Regions from separate parts of the Paenibacillus sp. R-74696 genome, predicted to be linked through region 1. Evidence: riboswitches for the same ligand, from Rfam matches in the RefSeq annotation. Region 1 holds a riboswitch; each other region holds the start of a gene.

What was found. Region 1 has a riboswitch for cyclic di-GMP ahead of ACSR9A_RS01375 (methyl-accepting chemotaxis protein). Riboswitches for the same ligand answer to the same signal wherever they lie in the genome.
Region 2: linked by a shared signal. The riboswitch ahead of ACSR9A_RS19105 (transglutaminase-like domain-containing protein) and the one ahead of ACSR9A_RS01375 (methyl-accepting chemotaxis protein) in region 1 are both predicted to bind cyclic di-GMP.
Region 3: linked by a shared signal. The riboswitch ahead of ACSR9A_RS23100 (methyl-accepting chemotaxis protein) and the one ahead of ACSR9A_RS01375 (methyl-accepting chemotaxis protein) in region 1 are both predicted to bind cyclic di-GMP.

The regions. Positions count from the first base shown of each region.
Region 1 covers NZ_JBPULM010000008.1:58,743-61,007, forward strand. Annotated here, with positions in the region: gene ACSR9A_RS01375 (methyl-accepting chemotaxis protein) at 1-1,267, opposite strand, end outside; cyclic di-GMP riboswitch class I at 1,358-1,443, opposite strand; gene ACSR9A_RS01380 (M48 family metallopeptidase) at 1,716-2,265, opposite strand, start outside.
Region 2 covers NZ_JBPULM010000039.1:67,771-70,035, reverse strand. Annotated here, with positions in the region: gene ACSR9A_RS19115 (response regulator) at 1-254, shown strand, start outside; gene ACSR9A_RS19110 (hypothetical protein) at 344-874, shown strand; cyclic di-GMP riboswitch class I at 1,234-1,319, shown strand; gene ACSR9A_RS19105 (transglutaminase-like domain-containing protein) at 1,333-2,145, shown strand.
Region 3 covers NZ_JBPULM010000045.1:638,197-640,461, forward strand. Annotated here, with positions in the region: gene ACSR9A_RS23100 (methyl-accepting chemotaxis protein) at 1-1,218, opposite strand, end outside; cyclic di-GMP riboswitch class I at 1,311-1,394, opposite strand; gene ACSR9A_RS23105 (YrzA family protein) at 1,559-1,768, shown strand; tRNA gene ACSR9A_RS23110 (tRNA-Thr) at 1,883-1,958, shown strand; tRNA gene ACSR9A_RS23115 (tRNA-Pro) at 1,967-2,040, shown strand.

The DNA of each region.
Region 1 (2,265 bases):
TGGATGTATTCAAAATGCCATATACCCCTTCACCAATTTCACCAATTAACCCCAAATTCCTTTCATATCCCATCATTTGGCCCTGCAATCCGACATTTGCTTGCTGAATATTGGTAGTGGTTTGCTGAACGGTAGATGATATTTGATCCAGATTGCCCAATAGATGCGACGATGAGCTGGCAACAATCTGTCCCTTATCCAAAATAGAAATGATCAGCCCTTGCAGATTTTCAAGCATCCCGTTAAAACTTCTGGAAAGCTCGCCGATTTCATCCTTCGTTTCAAATGTCAGCCTGGAGGACAAGTCGCCTTCGCTGGCGGAGAGCCCTTGCAGCTTTTCGTTCATGACGGAAAGCGGCTTTAACGTTTTGCGCATGACCGTATAGATGATTGCTGCGGAAACCAGAAGGCACACGATTGTTACAAAAATCGAAAACCGCAACAAGGCGTTGGCTTCAGCATAGGCTTCACTTTTGGGAACCAAAATCGCTATGCCCCAATCCATCATGCCAGATTTCCCATAAACGATCATATGCTCCGAGCCGTTAATGACGGCTTCAGCCAAACCCGCGTCGCCATTCGTGCTGTTCGTTACAATTTTATTTAGCGTCTCATTCTCGTAATCGGCCATATTTTTCTGTAGGGTCTCTTCGGGTTTTTCACTGGCCACAACCGTGCCATCCTTTGTATAAACAATCGCATGACCGCTTTGTCCCAATTTCACTTTGGAGATGAGATCAATCAAGTCCTGAATAGGCTGACCTCCATTGCCGACTCCAACAATATTTCCTTGGTCGTCCCTTACAGGAGTAGCTGTAAGCACAATTGGAGTTCCCTCCACCCCGGGAGACTTTGAGCCTACCGGATCAATGGTGACGGTCTCACCGTTGATCGCCCTTTGAAAATGCGGGTAATCCTTTACACTAACCGTTGCTCCCGGCAAATAAAGCGTGCCGTCAGGGGCAATAAATGCAAATTCGTCCGGGTTATCAGTGATCTCCGTCATTCGGTTGCTATAAGCGAGAATTTCAGGAATATCTCTGTTCCTCACGTCATCGGACTGACTTAATGCCTCGTATTTGGCCTGTGTGCCCTGAATCCAAATATCGATGTAGTTCTGAACAACAGTCAGCTGCTGCTCCGCCTGCTTCTTAAAGTTTGCCTCCAATGTCGTTTTGGCCTTATCATAGCCAAGGAAAGACACACAGCTTAGCGATACTGTCATTAATAGAGTGGTAATCAGGCTGCTTTTGATGGTTAGTTTCATGGTAATCACTCATTTTCCCTCATAAATTTTTGAATACGAAAAAAATCCGGGCCGAATAGACTGGATTTGCGTACACGTACCCCTTCCTTATTCGGCGACCCGGCTAGCATCGCGCTTAGCTCATTAGATCCGAAGCTCTGCGTCCCCACCTTTCAGCGAGTTCGCCTTTACAGAAAAGAATATCGGTAAAATGACACTGAACTTTTATAGTTACACATTAATTATTTATTAGAACTCTTTAAAACTTACATTTTTATCCAAAAAATACAGTACTGATGAGCCAATGAAGGTTTTTTTTGCAATCAACGGGGAAATTGAAGGATATAGAGGAGCTTGAAAAAGTAAGATTAGAGGGGTAACGATGAAACCAGGTCGGGGGCTGGGGCTGGGGCACCCCAGGCACTGCGGACTCGATAACCATTAGGACGTTCTCTTTGACTGCCAAGCTTTAGAGCGTCATGAAGCCGCCATACCTGGCCAAATACTGTTCTTTTTCTTTATAATCCGGCATAAGACTGCCTACGCGCCGCCAAAAGGATCGGTCATGATTCATATGAAACAGATGGCAAAGCTCATGGATAATGACGTAATCAATCACATCAATTGGAGCCATCGCCAAACGATAGTTAAAGGTTAAATGCTTGCTGGAGCTGCAGCTTCCCCACTTCGTCGTGGACTCTACGATCTCAACCGTTTTGGGCTTTATCCTCAGCTGCGCCTGATAAATAGGCAGACGTTCCCCTATTAATTTTTTGCAGCTTGAAAAATAAAACTTCTTGAGGTTTTTCCGAAGCTCCTCCTCAGTTAAGCCATCTGTATTGATTAATTCATGCAGCAAATGCTCTTTGCCAAGGTAGAGAAATTTCTCTGTATCTTGGTATTGCTTCGTTTGCGGCGCTTTAGTAGCCTCCGCAAGATGCTGCGTTTGCTGCAAAATCCATTTCCCATGCCGCTCGACAGCTCGTTTAATGACCTCTTCACTTGCCGCTTTCGGCGCT
Region 2 (2,265 bases), on a different contig from region 1:
AAGAATGGCATGTCGAGCATGGTCAGTTGGATAAAGCGATTGCCGGATATATTCGGATTATCGAGGAGCATGCGCAAGCGGAAGAGGCTTATTTTGCCTTAATGCAGCTGTATGCGTCCAAAGGAAATCATCTTATGGTTAATCAGCAGTACAATGTTTTAACCGCCGCGCTGATAGAAGAATTGAACGAGCAGCCAAGCGCGTACATTACAGAATGGTATAAAGAGTGGAAAAGCAGTGTTAGCGCGTTGTAGGGGCTATTTTGTAAATTTTCCGAGATTAAACAGGGATTTTGTCGAGAAATTGTAGAGTTGCCTTATTTATAATGGAGGAGCAGGTGAAAATGAAGACGGACAAGCTTTACGGGCTTCATTTTCAAAAAATAGCATGTTCAAAGGAATGGTTGAAGAAGATGATGATAACCGAGAAACGGCAAATAAACGTCATTCGCCATTTTCGCTATCCTGAGCTGGCTTGCTGTATAAGCGAGGGAGCCCAGCACCTACGACAGCTGAATTTAAATCAAATGACCGATTACACGATCGTTCGAGGCTTTTATACCCATCATCGAGGTCATTTTATTGGAATTACAGCTACTTCTGAGGGGCCTTTGTTTTTCTATGACAAGCAATATTTTCAGCTTTCGGAAGGGAAATTTATGATTGCTCTGGAGCATGACGACAAGCGAAACACGTTCTCTTTTTGGTGGGATGGGGTAGAAATATGTCGCCTGAACTATCAGCGGCAGCTTTATCAGTACAATGAGGGAATCGTGGATGACGGTATTCGTGATTTTTTTGCTTGGCTTTATTTGTCGACAGGACCGAGAAAGTTTTGGAGATTCCAAAAATTTTACACGGTCAAAAGCAGCTAAACGCTGGTTCGGGTATCAGAATTTTATCAGCCGAAAAAGGATTGATAAAACGCATGATGGAGCTGAAGTGGGATGGGCGCTGAACATTTGAAAGAGTTTCAAAGCTTGAAGCATGAGGATGAAATGCGGTATATGCTCCTGCTAAGGGATGTAAAGGGCATGCTTAAAGAGCGGAAAGAAGAACCTTTTATGAAACGGTTAAAGCGGAGATGGATGAAGAGAGGCCATAAAATACAAGCCTCAGCCTGGAAATAAAAAAGGTTTAACGTATTGTTTGTTGCAAATAATGGGTATATACTAGAGATAATCATAGTTTAATATAAGGTAGTTCTTCTACCTAACACCACTTACAAAACTTTACACGATAACGGCAAACCTGTCGAAAGGCAGGGACGCAAAGCTAAAGGGCCTTCTCTATTATTTAGATGGCAGCCTAGCCACCGAAGGGAGTTTTTTTTATGCGCAAAAGTTTAACGGTTATGATTTTGCTTGCATTGATACTGTCCGTGTTCCCGCAAGCAACTGCTCAAGTGGCAGCAGCTGGGACAAGCTGGCTCGATGAATCCAATGTGGATAAAGGAAGCATCGGTATTCGTTATGAGGTCAAGTCGGGCGTAGATACAAGGCTGGTTGTAGCCAAAGACGGCAAAAATTATACGTATGCGCTCCGGGCAAACCAGACAGAAGAGTGGTTCGCGCTTCAACTGGGCAATGGAGACTATACGATTACATTATTGGAGAACGTCAGTGGAACCAATAAATATAGAGCAGTTCAAACAGGCAAAGTTACCTTGAATTTGAGTGACAGCAGCCTCGTTTACTTAAACTCCATTCAAAATATCGATTGGAGCAGCAACAGCAAAGCGGTCAAGAAAGCATTGGAGCTGACTAAGGGTAAAAAGACGGATACCGAGAAGGTAACGGCAATTTACAAATATATTGTGGCGAATATTTCTTATGATCATCAGCTTGCAGCTAAGGTGACCAACGATTATTTGCCTCAAATCGATCGTACGTTTAGTTCGCAGAAAGACATTTGCTACGGTTATGCTGCATTAATGGCGGGCATGCTTCGCAGCTTGGACATTCCGGCCAAGATGGTGACGGGCAAAGCGTCCGATGTATCGAACTATCATGCTTGGAATGAAGTATATTTGGACGGCAAATGGATCACGATCGATACGACGCTTGATGCTGGCATGAAGAACAGCAAGAAAGCGGGCAAAATGATTAAAGACAGCTCGCGTTATACAGCTGCTAAAGTCTATTAAACGGATCTAAGCATATATAAATCAATAGGCACGTACAGAAGCTTCGTCTATCCTTCAAGGGATGGACGGAGCTTTTTTTGCTGTTATTTAGGCTGTCGAATGAAGGGGATGCTTGTAAAG
Region 3 (2,265 bases), on a different contig from region 1:
CGTTACATTATTGTAGCGCTCATTAATCCGGTCAAAGGATTCGGTTACTCGGGCAAATTGCTGCACCGTCTGATTGACCATTTGCACGACGCCCTTCATATCGGTGGAGCCTGTGCGCGACGACTCTCTCATTTCTTTCATATCGCGGTTAATATATTCGGTCGAAGCCGCAATTTGCTGCGAGCTTGCCGATATTTGCTCCGTTACGGCCGAGATCGAAGTAGCATCATCATACTGGGTCATCAAAATCGTTTTGCCGTTGCCAATCTCTTCTTTAACCTGCTCGGAAGCGTTCTGATTGCGAACAATCATGTCACCCATATTGCGCGAGGCTTGCAGAACAACCGTGCTTACATCCATAGTCGAACGAAGCGTGTCGCGAAGCGCACTTCCCATTTGCTCCAGCGAACGGTCAATTTGACCAAATTCATCTTGGCGATCCAGCTTCCCATCATAGGTAAAATCGTTATTTTGATAGGAGGCAATTCGCTTCATTAAGCCAACGATGCCTTTTTTCACATTTCGGCTTAACGAATAGGACATGATGAACGGCAAAACGGCAAGCAGCACAATATTGATTATAATAATCGTATTGGCAGCCGCAAGACTTCTGTTCAATGCATCTTGTGTTGCAACCGAATCCACTTCAAGCCATTTTTCTACCGTTTCATTCGCAAAGCTGAGAACAATCGTATATGTACTGACAAGCTGTTTGACCTTGGCGGAACGGTCTTCAATCGAGAGCAGGCTGTGATTGCCGTTTTCTTTATTAAGCTGCTCCAGAGCAAGCCCAAACACATTGCCTTGGTTCGAATAGGCGTTGCCATTATCTCCGTGAGGATATTTCGCATCCAGCGACTCTAGTGTAACCTTCAGATGTTCTACCCGCTCGGGCATCGTCTTAAGCGCCAAATTGATGCCATCATCGCCGGTGCTGCCGTTTTCTACCGCATCAATCATTGAAAGCAGCGTGCGCAGCATTGAATCCGATACACCTTGATATTCTTTTTTGGCCTCCTGAAGCTCATTTGAAGCATTCACTGCACTTCTAACCGAAGCATTTTGCATAAAAATCCAACCGCCAGCCACCACATTAAACAATGTAATTAGTGAAGTGATGAACAGCAGCTTCGTTGTGACCTTTTGTCTCTTCAAGAAATCAGAAATTCTTGATGTCCATTTTAACCATTTTGCCTCTTTCAATCGGTTAATCGCCATTTTCTCTCCATCTCTCCTAATACACTGAAAAAAAACAAAAGCTATTCAACCACCGTTACGAGTTGAATAGCTGAATCAGCCTATAGTCCTGTACCGGTGGTTTGGCAGCCATAGCTTAATACCTTAGGCCCATAACTTTGCGCCCTTATTTTTCAATAAGTTTGCCTTTTTCAGTATGTAATTTTCTATTTATTTCGACACTTTTAAAGTATAATTTAGGGAAACCCTTTTGTAAATTACAAAAAGCGTGATTAGCTGACATGATACTTTGAAACTAGTTCTGAACAACGTTATACTATTAACGAAAGCTAGACATGCAAGAGATTTGAGGGGGTTAATAATGGATTTCCGACTAGATTTAATTGAGGATAAAATCGAATTCTTTGAGGCTTTTGACTTACGAACGCTGGAGAAGCATATTGACCAGCAAATTGAAGCGAATAAGGCACTGCTTTTACAAGTTCACGCCATTAGCCATCATGCGGTCTTTCATCCCGATCGCGGGAAAATGCTGTACAGCGCAGTCGTTCATTTTAAAGTTAAAAAATAGGCCGATTCGGGCATTTGACTGCTGCCCGAATTTTTTTTCGAAAAATTAAAAAAAGGTATTGCATCCTCCTAAAGTTCTGTGGCATAATACATCTTGTGTCCGATTCATAACCACGCCGTTGTAGCTCAACTGGTAGAGCAACTGACTTGTAATCAGTAGGTTGGGGGTTCAAGTCCTCTCGACGGCACCATTTTTTCTCGGGACGTAGCTCAGCTTGGTAGAGCACCTGGTTTGGGACCAGGGGGTCGCATGTTCAAATCGTGTCGTCCCGATATTTAATAAGTTGTTTCAAGCAGGCCCTCTAATCCTAGAAGGGTTTTTTATTTTATTTGACCCTTTTTAGTTTGTGGGCATAAGCCCCTCTGTATGGTTACAAGGTGAAACGGCTGTCGCCGTCCACTGGCGGCGCAGCGCGTTTTATTCCGAGAAATATAGAGCATGGATGGGACAATCAGATCCTTTCCTATATTTTTAAAAAATAAGCCGCGCTTGGCTGG